One region of the Alteromonas sp. 4NS20-0143 genome, then DNA from elsewhere that is predicted to be linked to it. Evidence: predicted binding sites of a transcription regulator. Region 1 holds the regulator's gene; each other region holds the start of a gene.
The links. Region 1 encodes sigma-54, which starts transcription at its own class of promoters, with help from an activator protein. Its sites were predicted from a motif close to GTTGGCACGNNNNTNGNNT; they were not measured.
Positions count from the first base shown of each region.

Region 2: AC27HD_RS05525 (flagellar assembly protein T N-terminal domain-containing protein) is a predicted target of sigma-54. The motif match lies at 2,908-2,926, and genes of this name have one in related genera.
Region 3: fliE (flagellar hook-basal body complex protein FliE) is a predicted target of sigma-54. The motif match lies at 5,470-5,488, and genes of this name have one in related genera.

Region 1 covers NZ_BAAJLR010000002.1:650,028-659,965, forward strand. The annotation lists gene mlaD (outer membrane lipid asymmetry maintenance protein MlaD) at 37-507, opposite strand; gene mlaE (lipid asymmetry maintenance ABC transporter permease subunit MlaE) at 516-1,292, opposite strand; gene mlaF (phospholipid ABC transporter ATP-binding protein MlaF) at 1,289-2,089, opposite strand; gene AC27HD_RS06560 (calcium/sodium antiporter) at 2,478-3,434, shown strand; gene AC27HD_RS06565 (KpsF/GutQ family sugar-phosphate isomerase) at 3,434-4,411, shown strand; gene kdsC (3-deoxy-manno-octulosonate-8-phosphatase KdsC) at 4,430-4,978, shown strand; gene lptC (LPS export ABC transporter periplasmic protein LptC) at 4,975-5,553, shown strand; gene lptA (lipopolysaccharide transport periplasmic protein LptA) at 5,522-6,118, shown strand; gene lptB (LPS export ABC transporter ATP-binding protein) at 6,121-6,846, shown strand; gene AC27HD_RS06590 (RNA polymerase factor sigma-54) at 6,924-8,423, shown strand; gene hpf (ribosome hibernation promoting factor) at 8,452-8,739, shown strand; gene ptsN (PTS IIA-like nitrogen regulatory protein PtsN) at 8,753-9,199, shown strand; gene rapZ (RNase adapter RapZ) at 9,260-9,938, shown strand, end outside.
Region 2 covers NZ_BAAJLR010000002.1:395,208-405,145, reverse strand. The annotation lists gene AC27HD_RS05540 (hypothetical protein) at 147-287, shown strand; gene smrA (DNA endonuclease SmrA) at 407-994, opposite strand; tRNA gene AC27HD_RS05530 (tRNA-Arg) at 1,351-1,426, opposite strand; gene AC27HD_RS05525 (flagellar assembly protein T N-terminal domain-containing protein) at 1,505-2,686, opposite strand; gene AC27HD_RS05520 (LPP20 family lipoprotein) at 3,453-3,887, shown strand; gene flgN (flagellar export chaperone FlgN) at 4,006-4,437, opposite strand; gene flgM (flagellar biosynthesis anti-sigma factor FlgM) at 4,803-5,132, opposite strand; gene flgA (flagellar basal body P-ring formation chaperone FlgA) at 5,236-5,952, opposite strand; gene AC27HD_RS05500 (chemotaxis protein CheV) at 6,177-7,106, shown strand; gene AC27HD_RS05495 (CheR family methyltransferase) at 7,122-7,952, shown strand; gene flgB (flagellar basal body rod protein FlgB) at 8,155-8,586, shown strand; gene flgC (flagellar basal body rod protein FlgC) at 8,589-9,011, shown strand; gene AC27HD_RS05480 (flagellar hook assembly protein FlgD) at 9,043-9,729, shown strand; gene flgE (flagellar hook protein FlgE) at 9,744-9,938, shown strand, end outside.
Region 3 covers NZ_BAAJLR010000002.1:347,809-357,746, reverse strand. The annotation lists gene AC27HD_RS05300 (flagellin) at 159-956, shown strand; gene AC27HD_RS05295 (sigma-54 dependent transcriptional regulator) at 1,140-2,615, shown strand; gene AC27HD_RS05290 (sensor histidine kinase) at 2,752-3,891, shown strand; gene AC27HD_RS05285 (sigma-54-dependent transcriptional regulator) at 3,910-5,253, shown strand; gene fliE (flagellar hook-basal body complex protein FliE) at 5,555-5,902, shown strand; gene fliF (flagellar basal-body MS-ring/collar protein FliF) at 5,915-7,612, shown strand; gene fliG (flagellar motor switch protein FliG) at 7,625-8,665, shown strand; gene fliH (flagellar assembly protein FliH) at 8,727-9,509, shown strand; gene fliI (flagellar protein export ATPase FliI) at 9,502-9,938, shown strand, end outside.

The sequences.
Region 1 (9,938 bases):
CCCGCGCTCCTGATAAATTTTTAATAATTTTCTACTCTATTCGTCGCTACCGCGATTGAATAAGAACTGGCCGATGAGGTCTTCAAGCACTAATGCTGATTTGGTGTCTTGTAAATAATCACCGTCTTGTAAATCTGCCACGCCATCAAACGAAAACCCCGGCTGGAAACCAACGTATTGCTCGCCAAGTAAACCAGACGTCAATATTGATACTGAACTTGTCTCAGGAAAGCCGTTGTACTGCTTAAGGATGGACAACTCTACTATTGGGGTGAAATCGTCTTTATCTAGCGTAATGGAAGAAACTCTTCCCACTGTAACACCGCCCACTTTCACCGCAGAACGTGCTTTTAAGCCACCAATGTTGTCGAATTTTGCGTAAAGGGTATAGCTGTCGCCTTCAGTGGCAACAGACTGCTCGGCAACTTTCAGTGCCAACAACAGTAATGCGCTAATAGTAAGGGCAACGAAGAACCCCACCATGACTTCCGTTTTATACTTGTTCATTCTATCCTCTACTCGATACCAAACATGAGGGCGGTTAGCACGAAATCCAGCCCCAATACTGCTAATGATGAATAGACCACTGTTTCAGTAGTCGCCTTGCTGATCCCTTCCGATGTAGGAATAGAATCGTAACCTTTAAATATGGCAATCCACGTCACCACCAAGGCGAACACGACACTCTTTATTACGCCGTTAATAACGTCTTGGTTCCAATCTACTGTGGACTGCATGATAGACCAGTAGCTGCCTGAATCTACGCCTAGCCAATCAACACCCACTAAGTGTCCGCCCAAAATACCAATAGCACTGAAAATGACGGCTAACATTGGCATAGCGAGCATGCCCGCCCAAAATCGCGGAGCGACTATTCTGCGCAAGGGGTCTACCGCCATCATTTCGAGGCTGCTTAGCTGCTCAGTGGCTTTCATTAACCCAATTTCTGCGGTTAACGCAGAACCTGCGCGCCCGGCAAACAGCAAGGCCGTTACTACGGGACCAAGCTCTCGCAACAGGGACAACGCTACCATGGGCCCGAGGCTTCCCTCAGCGCCGTAGTCCACTAAGATGGTGTAACCTTGTAAAGCCATTACCATGCCGATGAACAAACCCGACACCATAATGATAAGCAAAGATTGCACGCCCACCACGTAGAGCTGCTGTATCACCAGAGGAATATTTTTTACCCGAGGCACAGCCACTAACGCACCGAAAAGCATTAATGTCGCCCGCCCGATAGCGGTCAATTTTGAAATAGTAGAAGCGCCTAAAGACTGCAAGAACCTCATTTACGCTCTCCTAAGAAACTCTTTTCTAGCTCTGGCGCAGGATAATGAAAAGGAACAGGCCCATCGGCTTTTCCGTTCAAAAACTGCTGTACCAGTTCGGAATCGCTGTCTCTTATTTGTTGAGCGGTTCCTTCCCCAATTACTCGCTTGTCAGCCAAAATATAAATATAATCGGCAATAGTCAGTACCTCTTTCACATCGTGGGTTACCACAATGCTAGTCAAGTTTAGGGCATCGTTGAGTTCGCGAATTAGCTTTACTAGTACGCCCATAGAAATAGGATCTTGGCCTGCGAAGGGCTCGTCGTACATAATAAGGTCGGGGTCTAACGCGATGGCCCGTGCTAACGCAGCACGCCTTGCCATGCCTCCAGACAATTCGCTTGGCATTAAATCGGCAGCGCCACGAAGGCCCACTGCCTGTAGCTTTAATGCGACAATGGTAGCAATGACGTCATCAGCTAAGTTGGTATGCTCTTTAAGTGGAAAAGCGACATTGTCGAACACGGTCATGTCAGTAAACAGCGCGCCGCTTTGAAACAACATGCTCATTTTACGCCGTGCTTTGTAAAGTGCCTTGCGAGACATCGACACGATAGATTCTTTATCAAAAAGAATATCGCCCTCGTCTGGAATCAACTGCCCGCCGATTAAGCGCAACAGGGTGGTTTTACCAATCCCGCTAGGCCCCATAACTGCAGTGATCTTTCCCTTTGGTACGTTAAGCGTTATGCCGTCGTAAATAACGCGGTCGCCCCGACTAAAGGTTAAATTATCTATCTCAACTAAATGTTCCATAGTGTTTTGTTGTCGGCCCTCGACTAGACATCGCTGCATGAATACGCGCAGTATGCAAAACGCGTTGTGCAAATTAGATTTAAATTGTCCAAAAGCAATACAAAATTCATGCCTTCGAACAGTAACTGACCCCGATATGAGCGGTAAGTTTAAATTTTTCAGCATTGTACGCTTTTTTGAATCACTCGCCAAAGTCAAAAAGTTACAAGTTATGTTCGATGAAGACGAATGATTCATAACATAAGCTGAATCTCATTAACGAAACCTGAACAAGCGTTCTTTTTCGTACAATTCAGCTCGATAATGAAAAATAAAAGCCTAGCAGCATAGGCAAAGGGCACCGTTTTTGCGACAATCTTACGAAATAGACATTTAAATACAGGTCGTTGTGCTTTTAAACATTGTTATTTTCATCATCGGATTGATTGTTTTGAGCTGGAGTGCTGATCGTTTTGTTTACGGCGCTTCTGCATTAGCGAAAAATATTGGCATTTCCCCCATGATGATAGGATTAACTATCGTAGCTATGGGTTCCTCCGCACCTGAAATTGTCGTATCGGCTATGGCCTCAATAAATGGCAATATGAATACCGCTGTGGGTAACGCATTGGGTTCTAACATTACCAATATCGCGTTAGTACTTGGTATAACAGCACTCGTAAAGCCCCTTCTTGTTTCATCCACAACGCTCAAGCGTGAACTTCCCGCCTTATTGGTCATCTCACTTATCGCCATCGCATTTATGTTTGATGGCGAACTAAAATCTTATGAAGGTGTGATTCTGCTCGGTTTGTTTATCTTCGTGCTGGCAATGATGGCGTGGTTGTCACTGCAAGTTGATAAAGAAGACCCATTGATTGCAGAAACTGCTGATGAAATTCCAAAAGGCGTGTCTAACACCGCCGCTCTCATTTGGATTGGTCTGGGGTTAATTGTATTGCCCCTCAGCGCTCACTTTTTGGTTAATTCAGCCGTCGAAATAGCCCGATACATGGGGCTTTCTGATTTGGTTATTGGACTAACAATTATTGCGTTTGGCACCAGCCTTCCAGAGCTGGCTGCGAGTATTGCTGGGGTCTTAAAAGGCGAGGATGACCTGGCGCTAGGTAATATTATTGGTTCTAACATTTTTAATTTGCTTGCGGTGCTGGGTCTGCCTGGCCTTATCGCACCTGGGCTTCTCGACCCAGACGTACACAATAGAGATATGTACGTCATGTTGGGTTTAACATTGCTACTATTTCTGTTTAGTTTTGACTTAATTGGCAAACGTAAAATATCCCGCACAAATGGTGCAATACTTTTAGCCTGCTTCATAGGCTATCAATTTTGGCTGTTCGGATGATGACTAATAAACAAAACGACTACATTACCTCTGCAAAACGTGTCATCGACATTGAGGCTCGTGCAATTAGCAATTTAGCACAGCGACTGGACGAGAGTTTTGTTGCTGCCTGCGAAATGCTTTACGCCTGCTCTGGCAAGGTGGTAGTTAGCGGTATGGGCAAGTCGGGGCATATTGGCAATAAGATAGCCGCCACGTTGGCAAGCACAGGCACCCCAGCCTTTTTCATGCACCCAGGTGAAGCGAATCATGGCGACTTGGGAATGCTCAGTAAAAATGATGTGCTTTTGGCTATTTCAAATTCAGGCGAAACCGGCGAGTTGGTGAATTTACTGCCGGTTGTAAAGCGCCTTGGCGTTAAAGTCATCGCCATGACCAACAGTATTTCCAGTACGCTAGGTCAGTACGCCGATGTAGTACTGAACATCAGTGTGGAACAGGAAGCCTGCTCATTAGGGTTAGCGCCAACTACAAGCACTACCGCTACATTAGTGATGGGCGACGCTTTATCGGTGGCATTACTCGACAAGAAAGGATTTACCTCCGACGACTTTGCGCTATCACACCCAGGGGGCTCCCTTGGGCGAAAACTACTGTTAAAAGTCAGTGATATTATGTTGACCGGCAGTGATATTCCGCTAATAGAACCGACAGCAACTGTTGCCCAAGCGCTTCTTGAGATATCGCAAAAAGGCTTAGGCATGACCGGTATTGTGAATGAATCCGGTAAGCTAACGGGCGTATTCACCGACGGCGACCTTCGCCGTATCCTCGATGCTAGGGTCGACCTTCATGAGGCAACGGTGAGTGACGTAATGACCCAAGGCGGCAAAACAACCACAGCCGACCAACTCGCCGTTGAAGCTCTCAATGTTATGGAGAGTTTTAAAATAAGTGCACTCATGGTGCTTGACGATAATGACCATCCAGTCGGCGCGTTTAATATGCATATGCTATTAAAAGCAGGAGTGCTGTAAATGAACAAGAAACCAGATATGACAACCACGCTGTACACCGAACTCAATACGGACCTATTTGATGCACTAGCCAATATTAAACTGTTGGTGTGTGATGTTGACGGTGTTTTTTCAGACGGACGGATTTATCTTGGAAATAACGGTGAGGAATTAAAAGCCTTTCACACTCGCGACGGGTACGGCGTTAAAGCACTTGTCAGTCATAACATTGATGTTGCGGTGATTACCGGTAGACGCTCAGCCATCGTTGAAAACAGAATGAAGGCGTTACATGTAGCGCATATTATTCAAGGCGAAGAGAACAAGTTCGACGCGTTAAAACAGCTTATGGACCGCCTTGAACTATCACCTGAACACGTTGCCGTTGTTGGTGATGATATGCCTGATACCGGCATGTTTAAACATGCGAGCGTTAAAATAGCCGTTGCCGACGCACACCCCTTCGTCGTAAAACAAGCAAATTGGATCACAACCCTACCGGGCGGTTTTGGGGCAGTGAGAGAGATAAGTGACACGATTTTGCAGGCGCAAGGCGTAAGCAATGACATTTTCGGGGCCAGCGTGTGAATCAATTTGGTTTCAACCGACTTGGCGTCAGTATTTCAGCGCTATTTATTTTAGCCATGCTGATGTACATTCCTACCTGGATGGAAGAAGACCCAGTATTAGAAACGTCTGAAGGACTGGATGCATTAAAGCCTGCTTATAAAGCTAAAAACTTAACCACAACCCTTTATAACAATGAAGGGCAACTGAATCATAAAGTGTTCGCTTCTTCCATGGAGCATTACGACCAGCTTGGCTTTGTTTCTTTCGACCGGCCGAACTACACTCTCTATACGAATGATGCAGGTTCACCTTGGGTCGTGACAGCGCAAGAGGGAACCTTGTATAACAATGAATTAATACAATTAGAAAACAATGTGACAATTGAAAACCAAAGTCAGGACGACTTTGTGAAGTCAATTACCACTGAATACATTCAAATTAATTTGGATAACAAGCAGATGACGTCAGATCAACCCGTAGAAATACGCGGCATGCAATATGTTATTCAAAGTAACGGATTCAACGCAAACCTGCGCACCCAAAAATATGAGCTTATCGACCATGTACAAACTACGTATTCTCCTAGCAACTAGTGCGCTGCTAGTGCTTTGCACTAGCCCGGCATTAGGCAATGAAAATGATTTTACGCTGCCTATCGAGATTGGCTCTAACTCTCAGTTCATTGATGGTAAAAATAAGACAGCGCTATATAAAGATAACGTACTTATTACCCAAGGCTCGCTTACTATCGAGGCTGACGAAGTTGAAGTTATTGCATCCCAAGGAAGCGGCCGAGAGATTTTTGTTGCTCGTGGAAACCCAGCCAGCTATTCGCAAGAGCTTGAAGACGGTAACCCTGTTTCTGCAAGGGCGAACGAGATACGCTATGAAGTGGCTAAGCGTACTATTTCCCTTACCGGAAACGCAGAACTAAAACAGGACACCAGCCAAGTTAAAGGCAACAGCATTACTTTTGATATGATCACAGAACAACTGCTAGCCACAGGCGGCGCTGGTGATGCTAGTGGGCGCGTTACTACCGTATTTACGCCTGAGTCTATTCGCAAAGCGAAAGACGAGAGCAGCGAGGATAATGACGGTAGCAACGGTGACGGCAACAATGGTAACGGCGACAACGACGGTAAAGGCGAGCAGTAACAATGGCAACTCTTAGTGCAAAGAACCTTGCTAAAGCATATAAATCACGACAGGTAGTGGTTGATGTTAGCCTGTCAGTCTCTACCGGGCAAATTGTCGGGTTATTGGGGCCTAACGGCGCGGGAAAAACCACGACCTTTTATATGATTGTAGGGTTGGTTCCCTCAGACAAAGGCCAAATATCTATTGATGATAATGAATTAACTCATCAGCCTATGCATGAGCGTGCAAGAGGCGGTATTGGCTATTTACCACAGGAAGCGTCCATCTTTCGAAAGCTAACTGTGCATGAAAATATTATGGCGATTTTACAAACCAGAAAGGATTTAAATTCACAGCAGCAGGAAGAAGAAGCCGATGCGCTACTTGATGAATTTAATATCAACCATATACGTAATAGTATGGGTATGAGTCTTTCCGGTGGAGAACGTCGCCGAGTAGAGATAGCACGAGCATTAGCAGCAAAACCTGAATTTATTTTGCTTGATGAACCTTTTGCTGGTGTTGATCCCATATCAGTTAATGATATAAAGAAGATAATACAGCACTTGCGCGACAGAGGGTTGGGTATACTCATTACCGACCACAACGTGCGGGAAACATTGGATGTCTGTGAAAAGGCGTACATCGTAAGTCATGGTGAACTTATTGCGCAAGGAACGGCGGAACAGGTTTTAAGTAATCAAAAAGTAAGGGATGTATACCTAGGCGAACAATTCAGGCTATAGTTATTGTGTGTAACCTAATTGTCATTTTTCATAAGCGCTCAGGTATATTCACTCAAGAGCATTAAAATAAGATATAGATGAAACCATCTTTACAGTTAAAATTTAGTCAACAACTAACGATGACTCCACAGCTGCAACAGGCAATCAAGCTGCTGCAGCTGTCTACACTCGATCTTCAACAGGAGATTCAAGAGGCCCTCGACTCAAACCCTCTACTAGAAGTAGAAGAAGGTAATGACGAGCCTCAGGCAGAAAAAAACAACATGGACAATGACGATAGCCAAATCGAAGCTACCGCGTCAGCGTCCAGCGACACTCTAGAGTCGGGTGATGCTCTAGAAAAGAACGACTTACCCGATGAACTGCCAATTGATAGCACCTGGGACGAATATTACTCAGCCTCTTCAGCACCTGCGCCTGGCCCGTCAAATAACGATGATGACCACGTTTTCCAAGGCGAAACCACTGACGACATTCAAACTCACCTGCTTTGGCAAATGCGTTTAACCCCTTTTTCTGATGTTGACAGAGCTATCGCCGTTGCCATTATCGACTCGATTGACGAGTCAGGTTATTTAACCGCTACGCTAGATGAGATATTAGAAGCGGTAAACTTCGAAGATATCGAAACCGAAAATATTGAAGAAGAAATCGAATTAGATGAAGTTGAGTGTGTACTGAAACGCATTCAGATGTTTGACCCTATCGGCTCTGGCTCTCGCTCTCCGCAAGAGTGTCTGTTGGTGCAACTGCGCCAGTTTGCTGACGACACACCTTGGTTAGATGAAGCAAGAAGACTGATTGAGGACTACTCAGACCTTCTCAGTAGCAAAGATTATAGAACCCTCATGCGTAAAAGCCGTTTGAAGGAAGATGAACTTCGCGAGGCCATGCGTTTACTTCAAACCTTGAATCCTCGCCCAGGTAGTGCTTTAGTTACTAAAGAGCCTGAGTACGTTATTCCAGATGTATCGGTGGCGAAGAAGAACGGTCGCTGGACTGTTGAACTCAACCCCGACAGCTTGCCTAAGCTTGGTGTAAATCAGCAATACGCAGCAATGAGTCGAAAAGCGAAAAACAGCAGTGACTCTCAGTTCATTCGTTCTCATATGCAAGAAGCTAAATGGTTTATAAAGAGTTTAGAGTCTAGAAACGATACTTTAATGAAAGTGGCTAACTGTATCGTTCAACAGCAAATGGGATTTTTTGAGCACGGACCAGAAATGATGAAACCAATGGTGCTCAATGATGTCGCAGAAATGGTGGATATGCACGAATCCACAATATCGCGAGTAACGACTCAGAAGTATATGCATACGCCGCGCGGTATTTACGAATTGAAGTATTTCTTTTCTAGCCATGTGGCAACTGAGTCTGGCGGCGAGTGTTCGTCAACGGCCATTCGTGCATTAATAAAGAAATTGGTAGCAGCAGAAACGCCAAGCAAACCATTAAGCGATAGCAAAATTGCTTTATTGTTGGCAGAGCAAGGCATAAAAGTCGCTCGGCGGACAATAGCAAAATACCGGGAGTCTTTATCGATACCCCCGTCTAACCAACGCAAAAGCCTTATCTAAAGGCGTTATATTAAAAGGAAGACGAAATATGCAAATCAACCTAACTGGTCATCATGTGGAAATCACCGATTCTTTGCGTAATTATGTCGATACGAAGTTTAGTAAACTTGAGCGTCACTTTGATCACATTTCTAATGTGCATGTCATCCTGAACGTAGAAAAAATAAACCAAAAAGCAGAAGCTACGATGCACTTAAGTGGTGCCGAAGTATTTGCATCCTCAGAAAATACCGATATGTATGCGGCGATTGACAGCATGGTTGATAAACTCGACAGGCAGGTGATCAAGCATAAGGAAAAACTGAAAAAGCATTAATAGATAATTAAGCATGGATATTAAAGCCATCGTAAGCCTGGACCGCACCGAGTGTGCGGTTCAGTGCAATAGCAAGAAGCGAATATTAGAAATCATTTCCGATATTGCTGCCCAAGACAATGCCAGCATTGACCAAGTCACCGTGTTGAATAGTCTTCTATCTAGAGAGCGGATGGGCAGTACAGGAATAGGTAACGGTATAGCGCTCCCTCATGGTCGTTTAGCGGGTTTAGAACACGTTATGGCCATTATTGTAACCTGCATTCCAGCGATTAACTTTGACGCCCTCGATGAAAAACCTGTCGATATATTTTTTGCACTGCTTGTGCCTGAAGAACAGACAGAGGGACATTTACAAACGTTAGCGACAGTGGCTGGTAAGCTCAGCGACAAAGACACTGTCAAAGCGATACGAAGAGCCAAAACCAACGAAGATATTGTTTCAGCACTTGGCATGTAAAGACAGTTTCAAAAGATACATTGACGTTTTCGTCATTTTTTTGTTTAGGGAGAAATATCGGTGAAGCTGATCATTATCAGTGGTCGTTCAGGCTCAGGAAAGTCGGTGGCATTAAGAGCACTGGAAGATTTGGGCTACTATTGTGTCGATAACATTCCCGTCAATTTGCTACCAACGCTCACCCATACTGTTGTGGATGAATACGATCAAGTAGCGGTGAGTATCGACGTACGCAATTTACCAAAGAATCCTAACGATTTGGTAGAAATATTAGACTACCTTCCCTCCTCTTGGTCGATGACGATTGTTTACATTGACGCCAGTGACGACGTGTTAGTAAAGCGCTTTAGTGAAACTAGACGTTTACACCCTTTAGCAAAATTAAATAAATCGCTCTCTGAGGCCATAAAGGCAGAATCAACGTTGCTTGGGCCTATTGTTGAGCGTGCTGACCTCTACTTAGACACAGATAAGCTCACTATACATCAGCTGGCCGAAATTATTCGCGAGCGGATTTTAGGTAAAAAGAGTTCTCGTTTGGTATTGGTGTTTGAATCTTTTGGCTTTAAGCACGGCATACCGAAAGACGCCGACTATGTATTTGACGCTCGTTTCTTACCGAACCCTCACTGGGAGCCTGATTTGCGGCATTTGACGGGTTTAGATGCACCTGTAGAAGTATTTCTTGGCTCACAACCTGTGGTAACTAAGTTTGTATGGCAAATCCAAAATTTAATTA
Region 2 (9,938 bases), 250 kb from region 1:
GCGTCAATATTTTGCTTTTGCCCCTTGTTATTGGCGTATCGCTGATCTATTGTAGTGCTGCACGGATTGCAATTTGGTTACAGGAGTTGAATTGGGTTGCACTAGTTATTGGTAACAATACTAGTTTAAATAATAAGAGACGAACAATGAATCGTTCCTCAAAAGGGTTTGGCTTGACTGGAGTCGCCATCGCCGTGGTTTTGATGTTTATTACCGCCGTATTTAGTACTTCTGCAAAATCTGCAGACGCTCCAACAACGCTAAGTGTGCAATCTTCAGTTAAGTAGTCTGAAAGCAAATAATAAAGCCCGTAATAAATACGTTTATTACGGGCTTTAATCATTTTGGGCGATGCTATTTTTTTATATCCATCTTGCGCTCATCTTGCTCTAAGTTTGAGCGGTACTTATCCTTTCCTATTTTTTTCTCTGTTGATCAATTTTTGTTGAGGATGTTTCTTTAATAACACATAGGTAGCGCCAAATCCGCCATGCATAGGCTGCGCGGTATGAAACGCAATGACTTCCTCAAGTTCGCGCAACCAATGATTAACGTAACTCTTTTTTAAAGCCGGAAAAGGCTTAGAGTTTTCACCAGTTCCATGCTTGATCAAAAATGCTCTTACGCCTTTTTCATGCCCCGAAAGCACGTTCTGATACAGTAAATCTCTGCTTTCATCGAGGGTTTTTCCCGCCATAGATATCACCACCTCTAGCGGGTACTTTCCTAGCCTTAGCTTTTTAAATACGCCATCTTGAATACCTGGCTGCTGAAATTGTATAAAGTCATCGGGCGGCACAGGTTTCACACCTTCCATACTCAATGGATTTTTTAATTTATCTCGAATGGAGGCTTGCAAGGAAGCGCGTTTCTGTTTTTCTGCTAAGGCTGCTGCTGGGTCGTGCAACTGTGCTTTATCGTCAGAAATAATGGGTTTTACGTCTTGCATCTCAGCAAAAAAAGAATCCAATTCATCGTGTTCGAAATGGCTCATTACGGCTCCCCGAGGTTATAACTAGCTTCAATAGCACGTTACTTAATGGCTTAAGTAACGACAAGTGTTTTGTACACTAAAACAGGATATGGGGATTAAGTTGTAAATTTCACTGGGGTTAGAAAATAGCGCCGGGCTCGTTTAACATCTCGATCACGTCCCATATGTCCTTTGGGCTGCTCTGCTCATTTGCACAGTCGCGTTCTGTGTCATTTTCCATTCTATTTTCTCTAAATACGTCAACTAGTCTCTACATAGTATTGCGTGGATATGTTTAAAAGCAAAATCTACAGAACATAAACAACGCAGTCTGTATGTGAAAATTTACAAGATAAAGTTAGGAAATTGTCAGATTATGGCGTCCCCACCGCGACTCGAACGCAGATCTAAAGCTTAGGAGGCTCTTGTTTTATCCAGTTAAACTATGGGGACGTAGCATATTATTATACCCACCTAAGCCAAATACGGAACCCTGGATTTAGGATAATTACCCCGTTGCTTCTGGTGCGTTTATTTTTTCACCACAAAGTCATTTTCTTGGATATTTGCAACCAAACCAGAGTTTTTGTGAATAATCGTTGAAGAGTTTGCAAAAGTATTTTCAACCACAAAAACACCAGGGTAAAGCGAGTATTGAAGGTATTTCTTTCCTTTATTATCCATGACTTCTTTTGCCTGATAAAGCACAAGCTCGTCGCTGTCTTGCAAACCGTTATCTCGCCCTAAGGAAATAGAAATAATATCTCCGGCCACATTAATCACTCGCCCTGTTACCGGTTGGCAGGCTGTCGCCTCTTTTAAGTCTTGAATAGCATCTAGCATTAGCTTTTGTGCCTCACGACCATAAGTAGAGTGCCAAAAGTAATTTGAAAACTCATCGATTTGAGCAAACCGGTCAAATGTCCACTGCGCATGTGTACTGTAAGACTTGGTAAAGAGTTTACCTCCATTGATGCCGTCAAAAACATGAAGAGTCATTCCAAAGTATCTGTCAACGCTATCATCGGCCCACGGCGTAAATACTGAGGCTGCTTTTCTTTTAATACTCAAGTCGTCAATGGTGCCCACTATTACAAATTGAGAGTTTCCTCTTTGAGACAAAGAGCGCACGTTTTGTTCGGTAAATTCGCTTTTAAATTTTGCTGTATGCGGTGCAATGTAAGACAAGCGAAGCGTATCAGTCGTGTTAGCCATTAAGTCTGCAAAGCGTTTCGTTACCGCTTCATCTAAGTGCCTAATATTGCCCTCGGTAAGTTGTTGTCTATTTGGAATAAGGAAGTGCGTTGTTGCAAAACGTTTGATATCAGATATGGCGGCGCATTGTTGGGTGGCAGGGAAGATATCAGCCCTAATACTCACAGTGAAAACTTCGCCATTGTACCTTTCGTCGATAATTTCTAGTTGTTCAACTTCGCCGGTACTGCGAATTGTCATTTCTTCGTTTTCAAGCAATCCATTTGTTAGCTGTTGGACACTTTTGATAGATGCTCCTGAGAAAAGCATGGCTTGTTTGAGGGCCTCTTCGATTGCCTCACGTTTAGCCGTTTCTTTGTCACCATTTAAGATAATCGCTCGCCCTTTAGCCTCATACCACATGGCATGGGATTGCCCACCAAACAAGGCAATCAGGCAAACCAGTGCCACACACACATTGATCAAAATGGCGTAGCCTTTTATCTTTTTACTTTGCATATAAACCTCACGAACGCTGCAAATAATGCATCGCTTATTTGTGTTTGACGTTTATCAACGCTTAACTTGCGACGGCTCTGTAGTGACTGTATGAATGACTCAGCAATTCCACAATGTAGTAGTGAGTGCTTTTATCTAGCTCTTTTACAAAAAGCGCTTTTACATAAAAATGACGCTACGTATTCAGTAATGGCTTTGTAACCCTATAACCTTTTACATATATGCTAAAACAGTGCCAAGTGCTAAAACAGTGCCAAGTGCTAAAACAGTGCCAAGTGAGAGGGGATAACGTTGCGAAACATAATTAAAAAGCGCAGTAGAACGTATAGACGCAGTCTAGTTAAAAGGCTAAGCAGTTCAAAAGGCTAAGCAACTAAAAAGAATGAGCAGGTAAAAAGAATGAGCTCTACAAAAAGCGCGAGTCGTTAGCACTATGATTAAGCCGTAATGCGGTAAACAGGTTTTAGGCAGAATATAAATAGGTTATTTCAAAACGTATTCTCTTGTGAGCCACATACGATTAGGCACAGGCCTTGCACACGATTAGGCGCAGGCTTTGCAGAGGTTAGGCACAGGCCTTGCAGATAAACATACAAGCAAAGCACAAGCATAAAAAAATTATCGCAGATATAAGCGTAACGCACACCGTTAAGATTAATGATGACAGGGTGAGCATCTTAGTTAACCGTTACGCGTGATATCAGGAATAGGAAAGAATGTAATGGGTATGTCAACAAGTGTTGTTAGAGTGAAAGCTGCTTTACTTATGTTTAGTATCATGACGCTCGCGAGCTGTGGTGTTATCGATAAGCATGTTGAGTGGGAAACCGTTGAGCCAGCGTCGTACCCTGTTCTTACCGCCATAGGGTATGCGCCTATCGAATCGCAGCAGGGCAGTAATGCTAACGTAAAGCTTTTAATGGCGATGAAAGCGTCAAAACTAGAGGCCTACAGAGAGTTAGCCGAACAAGTTTACGGTCAGCGTATTGAAGGCAGCCAATCATTATCTAGTTTGGTTGTTGATAGTGAGTCCTTACGTGCTTCTGTGGATGGCGTAATTAGGGGAGCAAAAATTGTGAAAACTTACCCGGTAGGTGAAGACACGTATGTCACAGAACTTTCTTTGGATATGAAACGTGTGCACGACATATATTTGACGACGGCAAAGCCCCGAAGAGTCAAAGACGTTAAATATTACTGAGCGGCGATGAGGTACTGGTTATATCAAAGCGGGATTTCGTGAAGGGTATAATTAATTACAGTGGAGTAAGCAGCGTTTGTAAGAGCTATGAATAAGCGCTGTGTATAAACTATAAACGCTATGCACTCACACCTGAACCAAGGGTACCGCCCTTCGGCTTTCCTTTTTTGTCATACGTAAGTGATTCTTTCGCACGTACTTCCATCATCAGGTTGCGCAGGTGGGTTAAACGAAGTTGACCTTGTTCAACGGCTTTTTGGTTTACCTGAGTACGATACTTACAGTCATCAAGCAAGATTTTAGCCTTATCTGTAAGCGCATCGTCTTCCTCTGTGTAAGACTGGCCATTCGCAAACATTGATTCTGCGTTACCGTCTAACATTTGGATTTCTTCTAGAAGCTGCGCTTTTTCATCAAGCAAGGTCATTAACGCTTCGGCATCACGAGAGCTGATAAGATGAAGCTCTCTTTCTAATAGCCCAGAAAGCGCCGTCAGCTTATCCACCTGGCTGCTTAATACCGATGTTAAGTTTGCATGCTGATTCGTCAATTTATTACTCTTATGGTTCATTCGCCTTGTATAACAGTTAAGCTTCTGTTGTTAACTGTTCGCTGCGAAATTGGCACGTCTAGTTTGAATAATGTACGCTTTTAGATGGTGGCTTTCAAGTTAGCGTTTTATATCTCGCCGCAAGGGGTTTGGTAAAAGCCTTTAGCGTTGAATGAAGCCTTTAGCGTTAAATGGAGCCTTTAGCGTTAAATGAAGCCTTTAGCGTTAAATGGAGCCTTTAGCGTTAAATGAAGCCTTTAGCGATACATAAAGCCATTAGCGATGATACTAAAGCAGCGAAGCTTGGAACCTACGCTATACCCTCACTACTGAGTATTGGTCGTTTCCAGAGCTCTGCGCTATCGCTATTTGGTGCCGAAAATTTCTGCCTCAGCTTTTGCAATCTTACTTGCAAGTACTTCAGGGTTGATTTGGTAATCGCCGCTTTGAATTGCTTTTTTCAAACGATCGACCTTTTCCTGATTAACTGGCGCCTCAGTCCCTTTTTTCTGAACTTGGTTCAACTGCTGGGCCGATTGCGTCAACGAAACAGAATCTTGGCGAGGTGCTGGCGCCGCGGTGGCGGTTTTAGCAGTCGCTTGCTGTTGAGCTTGCTGGGTCTGGTTTTGCTGTGAAACCTTACCATTATCAACGGGATTTTTTGGTAACCCATTGTTTATATTGTTAATAGCCATAATAGTTCCTCACTACCTTTTTACCTCTCTATACGTTATCGGCCGCTGATACATTTTCTTTAGCCCAAATTAACGTAAAAAGGATAGTTTTCGTACGCCATTATTACAATTGTATCACGACTTTCTCTACGCTGGCGACTCTGGCTATAACGGTCTTTTTTGAGCTCGCATTGAGTACCTGAATATTATCGCCAACCACGCCATCTTGTTGCGCTATACCGGCGGTTTTTACTTTCATTTTGCCTGCTTCGGCAGAGATGGTAATACGATCGCCCTTGCATACAAAACAGAGCATATTTGCCTGGATAGCTTGTCCATTTGTGGCGCGGCGTTTCATACGTGCACCAACTAGCGTTTCAATGTTGGTAAACGTTGTATAGCGAAGACGTTTAATGTCTACACTCGCCATTTTCAAATTTGATGAGGTCAACACTGTGCCTGGGCTAACGGCGCCATAGGTCACCACAATATCTTTTGTCCTTGATACCTGACCACTAGTGAATAAATACCAATCATTATTTTGACAACTCACCCGCACAGAAATGTACGATTGACGAAGGGCTTCTTCTGAGGTGTGATACTGATAGCCCTCAGGGCATTCGGGAATATTTATCCTATCGTCTATTTTAACCATATCGACGTCGATGTTAGTATCCGCCGTGTTATCAGAGAGTTGCGATACTAGGTAGTCTTTAGCGCCATTTTCCACAACACGGTGTAAACTGTCTGTCGCAACACATGAAAATGACACTGCACTTGACATAATAAGCGCAATGGCGGCCAATGTTTTCTGTTGTCTTTTGCTATTCAATTTTTTCATTGTGACTTTTCGTGTTCAGTTCGTGAGTTATTGGCTATGCTTAGTAACAAGATGCGGGGTTACCACGACCGAGCTTTCCAATGTCAGTCGCTTTTGAGAGTTGCTTTTAAAAGTTTTAGGCGATACTGTCATTTTTCTGTCGTTTAACCTGCAAAAACCAAGTGATCTTGTCTATCTTATTTGATAACGCAATGTTCATGCCCAGAATTACCTAGAGGTGACTTATGTCGGGGATTTTAGATTCAGTTAACCAGCGCACGCAGCTTGTGGGGCAGAATCGTTTAGAATTATTATTGTTTAGGCTAAACGGACGTCAGCGCTTTGGCATAAACGTGTTTAAAGTTCGCGAAGTGCTTCAGTGCCCTCCGTTAACTTCCATGCCCAAGCTAAATCCTCTGGTACGGGGAATTGCCCATATACGTGGACAGACTATTTCCGTTATCGATTTAAGCATGGCGACGAAAGGCAGAAAAATAGAAGACTTGTCTAACGCCTTTATCGTAATTGCAGAATACAACCGCTCAGTGCAAGGTTTCTTAGTGGGCGCGGTAGAACGCATCATTAATACCAACTGGGACGCGATAATGCCGCCACCTCAGGGGACTGGGCGCGCAAGTTACCTCACCGCAGTAACTGAAGTTGAGAACGAACTCATTGAAATCCTCGATGTTGAAAAAATACTTAACGAAATTTCTCCACTGAATGCGGAAGTCAGCTCAGAAGTCGCTGAAGGGCTAACTACCGAAGGGCAAGAAAACAAAATTATCTTTATTGCGGATGACTCCACAGTCGCAAGAAATCAGGTTAAAAAGGCGCTGACTTCATTAGGTCTTGAGATTGAGCTCGCCAAAAATGGTCTTGAGGCGCTTAAGCGTTTAAAAGAAATTGCCGAAGAGTATGGCGATATTACTAAACGCGTTGGTGTTTTAGTTTCTGATATTGAAATGCCTGAAATGGATGGCTATACGTTAACTGCAGAAATCAAGAATACGCCTGAACTGCAAAAGCTTCATGTTGTCCTTCACACCTCGTTAAGCGGCGTATTCAATCAGGCTATGGTTCAGAAAGTGGGCGCCGATGACTTTATCGCAAAATTCCACCCTGACGAACTAGCGACCGCAGTGCAAAAATGGCTAATGACTGAATGCGAATAACGGAGCACCAAGGGATTGATTAATAAAGAGGTTTCGCCAGAGGGCTACCTAAAGTTTAGGCAGTTTTTAGAAAAGCAGTGTGGAATAGTGCTTGGCGAAAACAAGCAGTATTTAGTACGAAGTCGACTGGCGTCTTTGCTGTATAAATACAGCTATAGCTCTGCGGATGAATTGATCAACGTGGTTGTGCGCGGTCACGATCGCGGATTATTGCAAAGCGTGATCGATGCCATGACGACAAATGAAACCTTGTGGTTTCGCGATAACTACCCCTTTGATCTTCTCGTGAAAGATTTGCTTCCTGATTTGGCCAAAACCAACAGGAATATCAAAATTTGGAGTGCGGCTTGTTCCTCAGGTCAAGAACCCTACTCAATAGCAATGGCAATTTTAGAGTTTCAGCGACAGCGTCCTGGCATCTTGAGAGGAGGTGTTGATATTGTGGCGACAGATTTGTCATCTGAAATGCTGTCTAAGTGCGAGCTCGGTGTTTACGATGAACTGTCTCTAGCGCGAGGACTTTCTCCACAGCGCAGACAAACGTTTTTCCAGCAGCACGAAATGGGGCGAATGCAGATAAAGCCAGAAGTGCGTCGCATGGTGACGTTTAAAAGTTTTAACTTATTGTCGAGCTATGCCGCCCTCGGCCGGTTTGATATCGTGTTTTGCCGTAACGTACTCATTTATTTCTCTGCAGACGTGAAACAGCGGATACTGCAACAAATTGCCGGCCAGCTGCAGCCAAAAGGCGTTCTTTTCCTTGGCGCTTCTGAATCCATCAGTTCAGCCAGCGACACTTACTCTATGGTTAAATGCCAACCTGGCCTCTATTACCAAAAACGATAAAGTAGTATCAAAAAAGGTAGGGTAGTTGAAAGCTGAATTTTAAAGGCTTTTTTATTACCTGCTCCTCTTATTCCGCAAAATAACAAACGTCAAAATCCAAACTGGCACTCGCCTTGCTAACTATTTCACTAGAAGGTAATTAATATCTTTCTGATGGGACAACACGCATCAGAAGGTGGTGAAAAGTTAGGGGTCATAGTCAATGGCGATCAATCTAGATAAGTTAGTAGGGTTCCACGAATCAGCGCTTAAGATCCGCACTGAGCGGATGGAAGTCATCTCTGGCAATCTAGCGAACGCTAACACTCCTGGCTACAAAGCAAAAGACATCGACTTTAACAAAGCCATGCAGTCAGCCCTGAACGAAGGTGTTCAGGGTCAACACAAAAGCACTGGTGGATTAGTTCGTACCAATGAACGCCACCTAAGCGGCAATCCTTCGTCAGTCGCGGCAAATTTTGACATGCAATACCGTATCCCTACTCAACCTGATACGGGTGATGGCAATACTGTTGAAGTTCAGTCTGAAAGGAATCGCTTCCTAGATAACGGACTTCGCTACCAAGCGAGTTTGCAGTTCTTAAACGGAAAGATTAAAGGCATGAAAAAAGCACTAGGCTCTGGAGGGCAGTAGCAATGGGTTTATTTAACGTTATGCAGATATCAAGCACGGGTATGGAGGCGGAAAATGTTCGCCTTAACACCACGGCTAGTAATATCGCAAATGCAAATTCAGTGAGCAGCAGCTACGAAGAGACCTATCGTGCACGCCACCCCGTGTTTGCATCAGCATTGCAAGATGCAATGAACAGCCAGTCAAAAGGTGTGGGAGTTCAGGTTAAAGGTATCGTAGAAAGCGACGCGCCTTTACAAGTTGAGTATTCGCCCAACAACCCTATGGCTGATGCTGAAGGCTATATTTACAAGCCAAACGTGAATATCGTCGAAGAAATGGCGAACATGATGTCGGCATCTAAAGCTTACGAAACAAACGTTCAAGTGGCTGACACCACGAAGCGTATTTTCCGCCGAGTATTGCAATTAGGGCAAGGGCAATAATGCGCGGTTGGGTTAATGTGAGGACAAACCAGTGAACACAATTAATAACACCGGCTTAAATACCGACCTCTACTGGCAAGAGGAAACGGTGAAAATAGCTGACGGTACGGAGCAGCAGCTTTCACAAGAAGATTTCTTCTCGATGCTGACAGAGCAGCTTGCTAATCAGGATCCAACAAAGCCAGTAGACAACGACCAAATGGTCGCCCAAATGACATCGTTTACTATGGCTGATGGTATCTCTCAGCTAAACGAAAAGTTTGAAACGTTTGCGTCGTCAATGACGTCTAATCAGGCGCTTCAGGCTTCCAGCTTGATTGGTCAGAACGTGCTTGTTCAAGGCAACGTTGGTTTCAAAGGCAGCGACGGTGAAGGAATTTCTGGCGTCGTTGTAAATGAAGGCACTGTTCAGAATATGACGATAAGCATCGAAAACCAGTTTGGTGAAGTTGTCAAAACGATAGATGCTGGAACGCAAACTGCAGGAAACATCCAGTTTGATTGGGATGGGAAAGATCAGCAGGGCAACCTCATGCGAGCCGGTGAATATGTAATAAGCGCCACGGGCGAATTAAACGGCGAGGGTGTACAGCTGAACACAGCGGTCAATCGTCATGTAGGTAGCGTAAGCTTGGCTGGAAGCGGTCAAGGTGTCATTTTGAATTTGGATGGTGATGTCAGTATTAATCTTGACGACGTCATTCAAATCGGCAGTTAGTAGGAGAATTAATAATGTCTTTTAATATTGCACTGAGCGGTGTATCAGCCGCGCAAAAAGATTTGGATGTAACCGCCAATAACATTGCAAACGTCAACACTGTTGGCTTTAAAGAATCACGGGCAGAGTTTGGTGACGTGTACGCAGCATCATTACTTGCAGGTGGTAAAACCAAAGTGGGTGATGGTGTGCTTACCCAGGAAGTTGCT
Region 3 (9,938 bases), 300 kb from region 1:
GATTTTCAGTTCTCATTACGAAGGGTTTGTTGAGTATAAAACTACATATGCTGCACTGAATTTTAATACCAATTGGTAATGCTGATAAGACGTGGTTGGTTAGATGTTGAGCAATATTGTGCTATAATCAAACTAAGATTTTCCTGATAGGCAGAATTATGCAAATAGATAACAGCGGCCCATCTTCGCTAATTGGGCAGATTCAAGAAAGGCAAACTAACCTTTTCGAGAAGCTCGCCTCTGGCAAAAAGGTGAATAATGCGCTGGATGATGCGTCTGCACAGCAAATCATCGACCGGTTAACCTCCGAAGTTGAAGGTAACCGCCAAGCCGTCAATAATGTGTATGACGGTATCTCAGTTGCGCAGGTAGCAGAGGGCGGTTTAGGTAGCATTAATTCCGACGTCGACAGAATTCGCGAACTCACGATTCAGTCAGGCAATGGTATTTTAAGTTCAGGTGATCGCCGTTCTATCCAGTCTGAAATCACTCAGCTTCAAGAAAATATATCGCAAACCATCGAGCAGACAAATTTCGCTGGTAAGCCTCTGTTATCCGACAACGGTTCGTTGAATTTTCAGGCTGGTGCAGGTTCTGAACAATCTATCAGTGTGCAAACGCAAGACATTGCTGCGCAACTAGGCGATGTGCTTAATATCGATATCACGTCGGGCACGAGTGTAAATGATGCATTATCAGCGGCCGATTCGGCTCTAGAAATAATTGGTGGCGCTAGAGGCGACCTTGGTGCAACACAAAATCGATTTGAGAGTGCAGCGAGAACGCTCACACAAGCAAATGTAAATACGGCTGATGCCCGCAGCAGAATTCAAGATCTTGATTTTGCTCAGGCGGCCTCGCAGCGTGCATCGAACGATGTTCAATCACAAGCAGCACTTTCCGTGCAGGCACAGGCTAATCAGCAGCAAGGCCAGGTATTGGCACTGCTTAATTAATCGATGCTGCATTTTAAGTAACGCCAACAGCGTTATTTTCTACAAATTAACCAAAAGAAGCAGGGTAACCTGCTTTTTTTATTGCTATATTTCCGAAAACATCGGTTGCAGAGTTAACTTTTACCGTTACAATTTGCTTATGCGCTACACTATAAATAATAACAAAGCGTCATTGGGGAATAGATGAAGGACATATTGCTGATTAGTGATAATCAGGAACTCATTCAAAATTTAGAAACGATCGTAACCTTCATGGGAGAGTCGTGTTTGTCGCGAGGGCTCAGTGACTGCGATACGTACCTATCTTCTTCCGGCGCTGACGCTGTACTTATTGAACACTCATCAGCAGCCATTGTTAATAAACTAGTCACGAAATATCCCCATATTCCTTTTGTAGCCCTTGTACAAAACGAAGGCGAAGCGAACGTAAACTGTAACTTGGTAAGCGTTATCAGTACGCCTCTTACTTACCCGGTATTGACTCAAGCTATCCACCGTTGCCAAGAGTACTCGCGTCGAAAACCTAATTTGTCGAAATCTTCAGGCACGAAAACGCGGCTATTTAGAAGCTTGGTGGGTAAGAGCGATCAAATTCAAATTGTAAGGCGTTTGGTGGAGCAGGTGGCTCCTACTGATGCTACAGTACTCATACTCGGTGAATCTGGTACCGGTAAAGAAGTGGTTGCACGAAATGTCCATTTCTTTTCTGAGCGTAAAGATGGCCCCTTTATTCCGGTAAACTGCGGTGCTATTCCAGGTGAGCTTTTAGAAAGTGAACTTTTTGGACATGAAAAAGGCGCTTTCACCGGTGCGATTAGCGCCAGAAAAGGTCGTTTTGAATTAGCCGAAGGTGGCACCTTGTTTCTTGATGAAATAGGAGATATGCCATTACAAATGCAGGTAAAACTACTTCGTGTGCTGCAGGAGAAAACATTTGAGCGCGTTGGCGGTACTAAGCCGCTTAAATGTAATGTTCGCATTGTTGCCGCTACGCACCGTGATTTAGAGACGATGATAAGCCAAGATAAATTTCGTGAAGATCTATATTATCGTCTCAATGTTTTTCCCATCGATAGCCCGGCCCTTCGTCAACGAAAAGACGATATCCCGCTTTTACTGCAAGAGATCAACAGTCGAATACAAGGCGACGGAGTTGATGGGGTTCGCTTTACTGAAAGAGCCATTGCATCGCTTATGGAACATGAATGGGCAGGTAATGTGCGAGAGCTCTCTAACTTAGTAGAGCGGCTCACCATTTTATATCCTGGTCACATTGTGGATATAAGCGATCTCCCCGAGAAATATCAATACGGTGACACTGCCGCCTACGAGCCAGATTACCCTGAAGAGATACTCGAACGCGAAGCGTTCAATAGCCTGTTCGCTGAATCAGCAGCGCAAGAACGCATTGAAGAGCAAGTGCTCGAGCTAGGAGAATCTGCTGAGACTGCACAGGACAAATTCATTTCCTCTACACTGCCGGAAGAGGGTGTTAACCTCAAAGAATACCTATCGGAACTTGAAGTAAACCTTATTCGCCAAGCCTTAGAGAGCCAAGAGTGGGTAGTCGCTCGCGCCGCGGATAAGTTAGGAATGCGCAGAACCACACTCGTGGAGAAAATGCGTAAATACGATATTCAGCGCACTGAGGATGCCTAACGTCAGGTATTTGACGTATTTTTTTTGGCGCATAATAAGTGCTAACCTTTTGAATAGAAAAGAAAAATAAAACTGGCACGCCTTCTGCTTTAGTTAAGCCATATTTCGTTAACGTCTGCAATTTGACGAGGGTTATATGGCTTACGACAGCTCACAAACAATTTCCGAATACGCTGCTTCTAGTTTTGTTTTTCATGGCTCGAAAAGCAACGATAACCTAGCTGACTTTTCAACAAATCAAACGCCTTCTTCTGAAGAAGTGGCCTCGCTGAGACTTCAAGCAAGTCGCCTAGAGCATCTGCTACAAGTTATGCCCGCTGGCGTTATCGTCCTCGACGGCAAAGGCATAGTGCGCCAAGCCAACGACCAAGCAAAAGCATTACTCGGCGAACCCCTTGAAGAAGAAATTTGGCGACGTATCATCACACGCTCTTTTAAGCCAAGAGCCGATGATGGGCATGAAGTATCACTGGTAGATGGACGCAGAGTTAAGCTGTCAATAACGCCTCTGGAAAATGAACCAGGCCAACTTATTGTCATCACTGATTTAACTGAAACCAGAGAGCTTCAAGCGCGAGTTAGTCACATGCAGCGTCTATCTTCCTTAGGAAAGATGGTTGCGTCATTAGCGCATCAAATAAGAACCCCACTATCAGCGGCGGTACTGTATGCATCTAACCTTACACGTAAAAATTTGCCTGAAAATGCCTCACAACAGTTTGCCTACAAGCTTACCGATCGCCTCAAAGAACTAGAGAACCAAGTGAACGACATGTTGCTGTTTGCAAAATCAGGAGAGCAACAAGTGGTTAGCCAGATTACCTTATCCGAGCTGTTTGAATCTATAGAGTCAAACGCTCACGCCATGACGTCACAAGAGCAGCAAACCCTTTTATTCAAAGGGTTCGATAGCGCGGCGTCGATCACTGGTAATTTAACGGCGCTTCAAGGTGCCTTACTCAACCTCATACACAATGCAAGTCAGGTAACACCTAAAGGTTTTGAGATAGTCGTAGAAGCGAAACTCGATAATGGTTCTTTGGCGATTGAGGTAACAGATAGTGGCACGGGCGTACCAAACGCCATCAAATCGAAAATATTCGAACCCTTTTTCACCACTAAAACTCATGGCACTGGTCTTGGATTAGCGGTTGTTAAGTCGGTTATTAATGCACATGACGGCGTGTTAAATGTCGGTGATGCAGAAAATGGTGGCGCATGTTTCAGTGTTAGCTTGCCGTGTAACACCGACAATATGCTGACTAACGTCGCGTAAACTCATAGGAGAATACCAATGTCTAAAACTACTATTTTGATTGTTGAAGATGACGCAGGTTTGCGCGAAGCACTCTTTGATACCTTGCTGCTTGGTGACTATGACGTTATCGATGCAGATTGCGCAGAGTCAGCTCTTATGATCCTGTCGGCCAGAAAGATAGATTTGGTGGTGAGCGATATTCAAATGGGCGAAATGAGTGGGCTTACGCTGTTAAAGAGCATTAAAGCTAAATACCCAAGCATGCCGGTACTGCTGATGACAGCCTATGCGACCATTGATGATGCAGTGCAAGCCATGCGAGACGGTGCAACTGATTACTTATCAAAGCCATTTGCGCCAGAGGTATTGTTAAACCTAGTCGGGCGATATGCTCCTGCGCAAAAAATAGAGTCGCGAACGCCAATCGTTGCCGACCCATCGAGCATTAAGCTACTTGAGCTTTCTCGCAAAGTGGCAAAATCAGAAGCAACCGTAATGGTGTTAGGACCAAGTGGCTCGGGTAAAGAAGTTATTTCTCGTTACATACACGACCAGTCTAATCGCAGTGAATCGCCATTTGTGGCCATTAATTGCGCTGCCATTCCAGAAAACATGCTAGAGGCCACCTTATTTGGCTATGAAAAAGGTGCGTTTACTGGCGCGGTTCAAGCATGTCCTGGTAAGTTTGAGCAAGCGCAAGATGGTACCTTGCTACTCGATGAAATTACAGAGATGGACCTAGCGCTTCAAGCTAAGCTGCTACGGGTTTTGCAAGAGCGCGAAGTGGAAAGATTGGGTGCACGAAAAACAGTTAAACTAAACGTGAGAGTTATTGCAACGAGTAACCGAGACTTACGTAAGGCTGTTGATAATGGCGAATTCAGAGAAGATTTATACTACCGATTAAATGTTTTTCCCATTGAATGGCGTCCGCTATCTGAGCGTCCCGGTGATATTGTACCGTTGGCTGAACATCTTATTACCCGCCACGCAAGCCAGCAAGGGCTGGGCAACATTAGGTTAAGTGCGGCAGGGCGCAGTAAACTATCTCAATATCAGTGGCCAGGAAATGTTCGTGAGCTTGAGAACGTTGTGCAGCGAGCGCTTATCTTATGTGAAGACGGTGAGATAGATTCTAGCGATTTAATGATAGATGAAAGCGTATCCCTTGCTGCGGATACGGCTATTACGCCAGAGGCGAACGAAGATAGTCATCTGGGTTCAGAGCTTCGGTATCAAGAGCACCAAATTATTCTGGATACGTTAGCGTCGTGTAATGGCAAACGAAAAGACGTAGCGGAGAAACTGGGGATCAGTCCTCGTACCCTCCGCTATAAATTGGCTCGCATGCGCGATGATGGTATCGAAGTGCCTGCCTAGTATTGCGTTAGTTTTTTATAAAAGCATTTTCACACAAGAATTTTATACAAGAGACTTCATACAAGATATTTCATACAAGAGATGCCGTCGCCATTAATCATATTGTTGGTGGCGGTTTTTTGTTGTCGGTAATTAATACGCTTTTCCCCTTCACGTCATTATTTTGGCTCTCTGGCTTTTCCATTCTCAACTTGTTGATTTTTAATGGATTAAAAACTTGGCAAGCCCTTTGCAAAACCTTCCTTATATAATAAAAATGTGACCGATAGCCGTCACAATTCATCGATACTTAGGAGTGGTTATGGACGTTAAAGCCAACAGCTTGTACCAAGAAATGCAAAGTATGATTGGGCAGACTCGTCTTCCAGTTAACGAGCTACAACCCTCAAATGGGCTTCAACCTACTAACGAGATAAACACCTCTGCGAGTGATTTTTCCTCTATGCTCAAGCACGCTGTCGATGGTGTAAATAACATTCAGCACGAATCGAAGTCCATGCAACAGCGCTTTGAAATGGGCGATGCCAACCTTAGCCTTGCTGAAGTCATGCTGGCAAAAGAAAAGTCGGGTATTGCGTTTGAGGCAACGGTTCAGGTACGCAATAAAGTACTTGAAGCATACAAAACAATCATGAATATGCCGGTGTAGGTGGAGTAAGTTATGGCTGAGGCAACAGGCACAAATTTATCTGTCCCCGACCAAGGGAATGGAATGGATAGCGAGCCGGAAAATAAATCAGGCTTTATGGATACCCTAGGCAGCGCCGACATGATGCGTCAAATGGCATTGGTCGTTGTGTTAGTTATTTGTGTGGCTATCGCTATTTTTATTCTTATTTGGTCGCAAGAGGCAGATTATCGGCCACTAGCCAAAATGGAAACTCAAGAGTTAATTGAAACCCTTGATTACATGGACGCCAACCAAATTGATTATAAGCTTGAAGGCAATACGGTTTACGTGAGAACCGATGAGTTTCAAACCATCCGCCTAGGCATGACGCGACAAGGTCTAAATAACCCTACTGAGACAGGCACAGACATCATCATGCAAGACATGGGGTTTGGTGTGAGTCAGCGGGTTGAAATGGAGCGTCTTAAGCATGCTCGCGAGCAGCAGATTGCATCAACCATTCAGGATATGTCGAGTATTCAAAAAGTACGTGTTTTGCTGGCTATGCCTAAAGAAAATGTATTTGCGCGAAGAGAGAAAAAAGCGTCGGCTACGGTAGTACTAACCGCTAAGCGAGGCTCAGTAATTACCGGTGAGGAAGTTGACGCAGTAGTGGATATTGTTGCATCAGCAGTACAAAACCTCGACCCATCAAAAGTAACAGTCACCGACAGCAACGGACGTTTACTCAATTCAGGCTCGCAAGATTCATTGAGTGCACGGGCTCGAAAAGAATATGAAATTGAGCGCCAGCGTGAGCAGGAGTATTTAGAAAAAATTGATGCCATACTTATCCCAGTATTGGGCATCGGTAATTATACTGCCCAAGCAGACGTATCGATGGACTTTACTGCGATGGAACAAACTCAGCGTAGCTACAATCCAGATTTACCTGCAGTACGAAGTGAGATGATTGTAGAAGAAAATAGCGTTGGCGGCGGGGTAGGCGGTATTCCAGGTGCGCTCTCCAATCAGCCCCCGCTAGACTCTAACATTCCTGAAAATGCCACCGGTGCGGCAAGTCAACAAACTATTCCAGGGCGTACGGCAAAAGAATCAACGCGCAACTACGAACTTGATACCACAATCAGCCACACTAAAAAACAATCGGGCGTAATCCGTAGGTTAAGTGTTTCTGTGGCAGTAGATTATACCCAAGTGGCGGGCGAAGATGGCACAATGACACCGTCACCTCGCAAACAAGAAGAAATACTCAATATACGCCGACTGTTGCAAGGTGGCGTAGGCTTTGATGTCACGCGGGGAGACTCTCTTGAAGTGGTTAGCGTGCCATTCATGCGTATGGATACGGGAGAAGTCGAAGATATTCCATTTTGGAAAGACCCCGATCTTCTACCTATAATCAAGCTCATCATCGGTGGATTGGTTATAATAGTACTTATCATCTTTGTCATCCGTCCAATGTTGCGTCGCTTGATTAATCCAGACGAAACGAAAGAAGTTGACGATTTCGATGCTGATGAAGGCTTAGATTTAGGCGACGATACCATTAGCATGCTGTCGACAGATTTCGACGAGGGTCAAGTTGGCTTTGCAGCAGATGGGTCGCTTATGTTACCTGACTTGCACAAAGACGAAGATGTATTAAAAGCCGTGCGCGCCTTAGTTGCAAACGAACCAGAATTGTCAGCCCAAGTTGTGAAGGGCTGGTTGATGCAAGACGAGTAGTGAGAAAATATTATGGCTGAAGAACTTGCCAACGTTGAAGACCAGTCCTACGACGTCAGTAAATTAGAAGGCGTTGAAAAGGCAGCAATATTGCTTTTGAGCTTGTCTGAAGAAGATGCAGCGCAAATACTTAAGCACTTAGAGCCAAAGCAGGTACAAAAGCTCGGCAGTGAGATGGCGAAAGTCGATGATATGACACAAACCAAAATCACGGCGGTGCACAAGCATTTCATTGAAGAGATTCAAAACTACAGTACCATTGGGTTCCAGAGTCAAGACTTTGTTAAGCGAGCACTTACTGCCGCTCTTGGTGAAGACAAAGCCGCCAATCTTATTGATCAAATACTTATGGGAAGCGGTGCGAAAGGCCTCGATTCACTTAAGTGGATGGATTCTAAGCAGGTGGCCAGCATCATTCGAAACGAGCACCCGCAGATACAAACTATTGTATTGTCCTATTTAGAGCCGGAACAAAGTGCAGAGATTTTGGCCCAGTTCCCAGAGAAGGTGCGGTTAGACCTCCTTATGCGTATTGCTAATCTTGAAGAAGTACAGCCAGCAGCACTGCAAGAGCTCAACGAAATTATGGAGAAACAGTTCGCGGGTCAAGCTGGAACACAAGCCGCGAAAATGGGCGGCTTGAAATCTGCAGCCAATATTATGAACTACCTAGATACCTCTATTGAAGGGCAGTTGATGGATGCAATTCGCGAGCAAGACGAAGAAATGAGTCAGCAAATTCAAGATCTCATGTTTGTCTTCGACAACCTAATTGATGTTGATGACAAAGGCATTCAGGCTATTCTTCGAGAAGTGCAGCAAGACGCCCTACTCAAATCAATTAAAGGTGCGGATGAAGAGCTTAAAGACAAGATCATGCGCAACATGTCAAAACGTGCGGCCGAAATGCTTAACGATGACCTTGAGGCGCTTGGTCCAGTTCGTATCTCTGAAGTTGAAGTGGCGCAGAAAGAAATTCTTTCAGTGGCCCGTCGACTTTCTGACTCTGGCGAAATTATGCTTGGCGGCGGTGGCGGCGAAGAGTTCTTGTAATAGTGTCTTTAAATACTGATTTGCCTTTAAATGCTGTTGCCTTCAAATACTGGGAAAAATGATGTCTACGAACAAAGGTTTTAGTGAAAGGGAAGCAAGCGATGCTAAGAAATGGGACCTGCCATTTGTAGAAGATGCCAGTGCTAAAAAAAATGACGGCACGACTAACGCCTTAAACCGTCGCTCAGACTGGAAGTATGAGCCCCCTGAAGAAATAGAAGAAATTTCTCCGCCAACCGCGGATGAAATTGAGGCGATTCGTCAAGCAGCATTTGATGAGGGGATGAGCGATGGAAAGGCCGCCGGCTATGAAGAAGGAAAAGCCCAAGGGCTAGAGGAAGGATTTAACGAAGGCCGTGAAAAAGGCCACACAGAAGGGTTAGCCCAAGGCCTAGAAGAAGGGCAGTCTCAAATAGCGACGCAAACTGAGCAGTGGCAGATGCTCGTTGATAAGTTACATGACCCACTCTCCCAAGCAAATGATGAAACCCGCGACCAGCTAGTAAAGCTGGCGGTTACCCTTGCCAAAGCCGTCATTAAAACTGAAATTGATACCAACAAAAGCGTGATTATACAGGCGCTCAGCGAGGGTATAAAAGCGCTTCCCATCAATCAAAATGAATACCAAATACATTTACACCCAGACGATATCATTATTGTGAACGAGCACTTTTCTGAAGAGGAAGTGGAAAAGAAAAAGTGGAATTTGATCGCCGCGCCTAACATGGAGCGAGGTGGCTGCGACATCGTGACAGCCCAAAACGCAGTGGATGTTTCTGTTGAAAGGCGTTGCCGAGAGGTCATTGAGCGCTTCCTTCTAAACCAGGGGTTAAACGATGACTAGCCCATGGCACAATCACTTTGAGTCGCTGACTAAGCAGGTGGCGTCGGTACCAATTGTGGCGGCGGGTAAGCTGGTTCGCGGTATTGGTTTAACCTTGGAAGCGGTTGGATGTCAACTTCCCGTTGGAAGCCAATGCCTTGTGCAAACCATTGAAGGCGAAATTGAAGCGGAAGTAGTAGGGTTTGGCGATGACATTACCTATTTAATGCCCACCGAAGCGGTAAGAGGGATTGTTCCTGGCAGTAGGGTAATGCCATTAAATCGACAGGGCGGTTTACCCGTGGGGATGGGGCTATTAGGCAGAGTGGTAGATGGCAACGGCCAGCCACTCGATGGCCTTGGTGAAATTGAGGCTGAACATCGCGCACCTACTACCCGTCCGCCGATGAACCCGCTCATAAGGCGACCTATTAATACTGCAATGGATGT